2 regions of the Dictyoglomus sp. SSW genome follow, and region 2 is predicted to be linked to the other one. Evidence: riboswitches for the same ligand, from Rfam matches in the RefSeq annotation. Region 2 holds a riboswitch; the other holds the start of a gene.

Region 1 (3,419 bases), 360 kb from region 2:
CCTTCTTCCAGCTTCTGTATCTTGACTTGGGCTTGGTACAACCTTTGCACCCCATATTTCCATTAAGGATCTTCTATAAGGTTTCTGATAATAACTTACTTTAACCATATATACCTTACATTCTAACTTAAAGAAATTGCATGCCATAGATAAAGCAGAGCCCCATTGGCCTGCTCCAGTCTCTGTAGATAATCTTTTTACACCTTCCAGTTTATTGTAGAAAGCTTGAGCTACTGCAGTATTTGGTTTATGGCTTCCTGGAGGACTAACCCCTTCATATTTATAATATATATGTGCTGGTGTATCTAAATATTTTTCCAAATTTACAGCTCTATACAAAGGTGTGGGTCTCCAAAGCTTATAAATATTTAACACTTCTTCAGGAATAGGAATATACCTTTCTTGACTCACTTCTTGTTTAATTAACTCCAAGGGGAAAATAGGTGCAAGATCTTCAGGCTTAACAGGCTGTAATGTTGCAGGATGAATTACAGGAGGTAGCGGAAAAGGAAGATCAGGTATAATGTTGTACCAATCCTTAGGAAGCTTTGACTCTTCTAAAATATACTTATACTGACTCATACATTAAAAACCTCCCCTAATAAAAATTAAAGCCTTCTCATCCACAAAGGACGAGAAGGCTTGGTCTCGTGGTACCACCTTAATTGAGGTAGATATCCCCCAACTCTTTGCCCATTTAACGGAGGCTAACCCGTTGGAGACTACTCGAAGATATATTATCTCTTTCGTTCCAAGGCTCCAGGCCCCATTCACTACCTGCAAGATGGCTGGTTTACAGCTAATACCAACCTCTCTGTTATCTTGCTATTTGGTAGTTACTATTTCCCTTCACAGCCTTTCCTATTTTTAGATGATATTATACTATAAATTTTTAATAACAAAAACTCTCAGTGGAAAATTTTTTATTTTTATGTTATTTTATATCAAATTGGTATAATTTATAAAGGATGGGGTGAAAAAAATGCTTAAAATAATTGAAACAATAGTTGCAGACTACAAGGCTGTATTTGAAAAGGATCCTGCTGCAAGAAATTTTTTAGAAGTAATACTTTGTTATCCGGGCTTTCATGCTATATTATTACATAGATTAGCCCATTTTCTTTGGAAATTAAAAATACCAGTTATTCCACGTTTAATTTCCCATCTCAATAGACTTTTAACAGGAATAGAGATCCATCCTGGAGCAAAGATTGGTAAAGGTTTCTTTATTGATCATGGTATGGGGGTAGTGATAGGTGAAACAACAGAAATTGGAGATAATGTACTCATATACCAAGGCGTTACCTTAGGAGGAACAGGTAAAGAAAAGGGTAAAAGACATCCTACGATAGGCAACAATGTGGTTATAGGAGCAGGAGCAAAAGTTCTTGGTCCAATAACTATAGGAGATAATACAAGAATAGGTGCTGGGTCTGTAGTATTAAAGTCTGTACCCCCCAATTGTACAGTTGTGGGAGTACCTGGAAGAGTTATAGTTCAAGAGGGGAGAAAACTAACTCCTAAGGAAATGCTAGAACATGGTAATATCCCAGACCCTGAACTAAGTTTAATTGAAGAACTAAAATCAAGAATTGAGAACATTGAAAATAGAATAGAAAAGCTGGAAAGACTATTAAGAGAAAAACCAGAAAATTTATGATATAATTACAGATTAAAAGAAAAAAGGTTCCCGGGGGAGCCTCTTAATCCGAGGCTGAGATGGTAGCGGAAGCTACCGACCCTTTGAACCTGATCTGGGTAATGCCAGCGTAGGGAAGGGCTAAGGATAAAAAAATATAACATTTAAGGTATATAAAAATTAAGGTTCCCTTCCACTATGCTGGCTAGGGAATCTTAATTTTTAATATAGGAGGTGCTTCATAATGTCTCAAAAGCCTGTAAGGCTTCTTACAGAGGGTGCTCTATCCATAGCTTTATCTCTACTTCTTTGGTATTTGCGAATAGGAGCTATGCCTCAAGGTGGAAGTATAAGTATGCAAATGCTTCCTCTCTTTATCTTTGCTTTAAGATGGGGAACATTACCAGGTATTTTAGTAGGATTAGTATATGGGGTTATACACTCCTTACAAGATATGTATGTTGTTCATTGGGCCCAATATTTATTAGATTATCCCATTGCTTTTGGTTTAATAGGCCTTTCAGGAATAGCAAAAAAGGTTAAGGTCTCAAAAATAATTTCCTTTTTTATAGCTTTACTTTTCTTAGCAGGTTCAATTCTGTTTGTAGTTAATATATCTAATGAACTTCCTCAAGCTCAAAAAACCCTAGAAGAGTTAAAATTAAAACTTCAATCTGCCCAAGGTGAAGAAAAAACTAATATAGAAGAGGATATTAAAGATTTAGAATTTAAATTGAAGTGGTTCCCAATTTCAAGAATAGTTTTAATAGTTGCAGGTATTCTTGGGGCATTACTTTTAATTTATGGTGCTGTCCTCAGAAAGACCCAAGAACCCATAGAACTTGGAGTATTTATTGGTGGTCTTGGAAGATTATTTGCTCATTTCCTGTCAGGCGTGATTTTCTTTTCCCAATATGCTCCACCTGGGACACCTGCATGGATTTACTCCCTAATATATAATCTTTTTGTAGTTGTACCTAGTACTTTTGTATGTTTACCATTAGTACTACTTATATACCCCAGACTAAAAGAAAGTGAGATATAATAAAAGAATCTATGAAAATAGTAATTTTTGCAAATGGAGAAAGCAATTTAGATATAAATGATATAGGAACTATATTCCCTGTCGACAAAATTATTTGTGCTAACGGTGGTACTAAATTGGCATTAAGGTTTGATATAACACCTGACATAATTGTAGGTGATTTAGATTCATTAACAGAAGATATATCTAAAAAGTTTGAGAATAAAAAAATAGAGTGGAAAATTTATCCAAAAGAAAAAGATGAAACTGATTTAGAATTAGCTGTAAGAGAAGCTATAAAATTCAACCCCCAAGAAATATATTTTATTGGACTATTGGGGGGAAGGATTGACCATTTACTTTCTAATCTATTCTTTTTAGAAAAAGTAAAAGATATGGGCATAGAGCCATATGTAATAGATAAAAATTTAAATATATATCTTATGAAAGGGGAAGAAGAAAGAATATTTTGGGGGAACAAGGGAGATACACTCTCCCTCATTCCCCTATCAGATGTGGTTGATGGTATCTCTTTAGAAGGCTTAAAATACCCCTTACAAAATGAACCATTATATAGAAAGCTTACAAGAGGAATAAGTAATGAATTCCTTTTACCGCAAGCAAAAATAAAAACTTCTGAAGGGACACTCTTTGTAATACATCTACACAAAAAATAAGCTCTTATGTTAAAATATATAGTCTTTATTTTTCAATATCATTGAAATTTTTTTAATTCTGAGGAGAAAATGGAAAAAA
Region 2 (3,419 bases):
CCATTGGATATACCTCTATTATGATTTCAGAAAAGTAATTTTTTGCTTCTTCTACAGCAGAGAGTATATATTCAAAAGGTGTATTGATTCTATCACATCCTGTTAATAATAAAATACTATCAATTCCAAAATTTTTTATGTGTTTATATTCTTCGATTAATTCTTCTTTTTTTAATTTTATTCTTTTTATTTTGTTTTCTATAGAAAAACCACAATATTTACATGATGAAAGACAATAATTAGAAAGGTAAAGAGGGGTAAATAGAGTGATAACTTTTCCATAGTATCTTTCTGTAAGTTTTTTTGACTTTTCTGCCATAAGTACAAGATTATTGTCGTCTGTATCAGATAGTAGAATATAAAGTTCTTCTTCGTTTATTTCTTCCTTTTTTAAAATTTTCCTTATATCATACTTTTTCTTTTCTTTTCTAATTTGTTCTAAAAAATTATCAGCCCAATTTAGAACTTTTTCTAACATTGGCTCACCTATTAATCCAAACTTTTAATGAGATCATAAAGTGGAGAGCTTGCACTTGCGTAATCTTTTTCTTCTGGAAGTCCTATTTCATATGCCAATCTTCCAGCTTTTACAGCGTAATTAAAAGCCCTTGCCATATTTAAGGGATCTTTTGAAGTAGCTATGGCTGTATTTATAAGTACAGCATCAGCTCCTAACTCCATAGCTTTTGCGGCGTGAGAAGGTTTACCAATTCCTGCATCTATTATTACAGGAATAGAAATTTCATTAATTATTGCTTTAATTAGTATTTCTGAATCAATGCCCTTATTACTACCTATGGGAGATCCTAAAGGCATTACTGCTGAAACTCCCTTTTCTTCAAGTTTTTTGGCAATTATAAGATCAGGTGATATATATGGAAATACTTTGAAGCCTTCTTTTACTAAAATTTCTGATGCTTTAATTGTCTCTTCATTATCGGGCAGAAGATATTTCATTTCTCCTGTGATTTCGATCTTAATCCAGTTTGATCCTGTAATTTCTCTACCGATAAGAGCTATTTTTACAGCTTCTTTATGATTTCTTGCCCCAGAGGTATTTATCATGATGGTAGCATCTCTTGGGATAAAATCTAATATAGAGTTGCCTTTATTTATATCTGTATTTATTCTTCTCACTGCTACGACAAATACTTCTATTTTGAGTTCTTCATACATATTTTTGATAATGCTATAATCTGGTAATTTTCCAGTTCCCACAAATAACCTATTGTTTATTATTTTTCCACCAATTTCAAACTGCATATTCTTCTTAACCCCCTCCTACTAAGGATACTATTTCCACATAATCTTCATCTTTAAGATAATATTTTTCCCAATCTTCTTTTTTAATAATTTCTCCGTTAACAAGAACGGCTATTTTTTCTAAAGGGTATTTAAGTTTTAAAAGAAGTCCTTTAATGTTTCCCTTGTACTTTATTTCTATATCGTTTACTAACATATAAATTTCACCTCCATATAAAACTTAAAGGACCGCCCGGATATTACCAAGCGGTCCTTTAAATTCCAATAATTTTCACTCCCTCCGCCGGTATTACCCGGGTCAGGTTCTAAGGGTCGAGGTCGGGATTATAGACCTCCTCTCAGCCGAGCTTTTCCCCTCAGCTCCCCTGGAAACCCTATCTTCAATTTTTAGTAATTATACCACAAAATGAAGTTATTTTACTCGATAGTTAAATAATCAAGGTAAATAGCAGATCTTCCTGATGATCCACTGCCAGATAAAAATTGAACTCCTAATTCTCTTACGTCATTTAGTCCTGAAATTCCCGATAGATTTAAAGTTAATACAGTCCCTGATGTATTTGAGCTAATATTAACAGTGCCTCCATCATACCATTTCCAATTACTTCCCACCTTTATATATAATTTGGCTTGCATGCCTGTTCCTTGATCACCCCAGGCTGCATGTCTTACTACTGCTTTAAGTTTTGATTTTCCAGAAAAATTATGATTTGAAATTATACAAAGGTAAAATTGCTTACCTGTACCTAAGTCTACATCAGCTTTTAAAGAATAACTTCCATTGTAGGCCCATTCATTTACGGACCATGGTCCTCCAACTACATTTGTACCTGTCCAATTTTGAGTACTACCTTCAAAATTATATAATACTGACGAATTTCCAGCATTTGGGTCTTTTTCGTACACTACCATTTTGCCCCAATAAGTTAGAGTCTTCCAATCTGAAGGGGAAGTCATATCAAGCCATGCATTTTCACTGTTATTGCCTGTCCATGACCATGCAATAAAGCCTATTCCAAGATTTCTACAGGTTTGCATTAGGTATAAAGCATCAACTTTACATCCAAGATTGTTGTTACCGTTATTGTAGTTATATCCAAATTCACCTACAATGATAGGAATACCACGGTTCTTACAAGTAGACAAAAAATTATAAATTTTGCTATTATCATTCCATTCTCCATACATGTGTATGCTAAAGACAATATTCTTTAATGGATCAGAATTTAGTACCTCTAAGGCATAGTTTAAAATATCTTGGTCATCTTGTCCCCATCCACCCGAGTCGATTACTAATACATTATTTATTCCAGCATTTCTCATTCTACTTACAGCGTTTTTGTAAGCATCTCTCCAAATAGTACTGTTTCTTGGTCCCCACTCATTTGCAATATTTATCCAGACATCACTGGCGATATATGATTTATTATTTATCCACCAAGATACCATTCTATCTAAGTCACTAGTAGATGTACTACCTGTAACATCATGCAATTCAGGAATGGGTTTAAGACCTAAGCTTTTACATCTATCAATTATCTGTTTCAATCTTGAGGCTGATCCATTTGTTTGCCAAACAATTCTAACTGTATTAAAACCATAGCTTTTTATGGTATCAAGGGCGGAATATGCTTGTGAATCAAACCAAATGTGGGGATTATTAACCCCCTTTATGCCAGATGTACTGGGTGCCTTATTTATATTTTCTTTAGTTATTATTACGGTATTATCTTCTGTTAATGTATTATTGTAAATATCAGTTGTTTTAGTACAGCCAGAAATTAGACTTATAAAGATTAAAAATAGAAGTAATGTGTTTAGGAGTTTTAGTTTTTTCATATATTTATGTACCCCCTTCGTTTTAACTTTCTTTAAAAAGTATATCAAATAGTAAAAAATTTGTAAATAATTACATATTTTTTGTAACAAATGCAAGAGAAAAACGTGTGAAATATTAGAATAATGCTTGAGTAAATTATTTACAATTTTTTTTAAAATTTTGACTTTATTTTGCTATTTCAATTATTACCTTTAGATATTTTTCTTTCTCATTAATGATATCTTCAAAAGCTTTATTTACCTCCTCAAATGGGTAGATATGGGAGATTAATCTTTCGTAATCTACTTGATTTTTCCTTAGTAAATCTATAGCAATT

Evidence for each region. Region 2 has a riboswitch for thiamine pyrophosphate ahead of thiS (sulfur carrier protein ThiS). Riboswitches for the same ligand answer to the same signal wherever they lie in the genome.
Region 1: it holds a riboswitch for thiamine pyrophosphate, as region 2 does, so the genes downstream of both, ACY3JM_RS06790 (energy-coupled thiamine transporter ThiT) here and thiS (sulfur carrier protein ThiS) in region 2, are expected to answer to the same signal.

What each region holds. Positions count from the first base shown of each region.
Region 1 is NZ_CM143705.1:1,387,202-1,390,620, forward strand. Features, by position in the region: gene ACY3JM_RS06780 (TrpB-like pyridoxal phosphate-dependent enzyme) at 1-582, opposite strand, end outside; T-box leader at 626-862, opposite strand; gene cysE (serine O-acetyltransferase) at 962-1,660, shown strand; TPP riboswitch at 1,683-1,793, shown strand; gene ACY3JM_RS06790 (energy-coupled thiamine transporter ThiT) at 1,884-2,684, shown strand; gene ACY3JM_RS06795 (thiamine diphosphokinase) at 2,696-3,340, shown strand; gene gyrA (DNA gyrase subunit A) at 3,410-3,419, shown strand, end outside.
Region 2 is NZ_CM143705.1:1,749,446-1,752,864, reverse strand. Features, by position in the region: gene thiH (2-iminoacetate synthase ThiH) at 1-478, opposite strand, end outside; gene ACY3JM_RS08705 (HisA/HisF-related TIM barrel protein) at 490-1,263, opposite strand; gene thiS (sulfur carrier protein ThiS) at 1,271-1,465, opposite strand; TPP riboswitch at 1,521-1,640, opposite strand; gene ACY3JM_RS08695 (cellulase family glycosylhydrolase) at 1,681-3,102, opposite strand; gene ACY3JM_RS08690 (zinc-dependent alcohol dehydrogenase) at 3,269-3,419, opposite strand, start outside.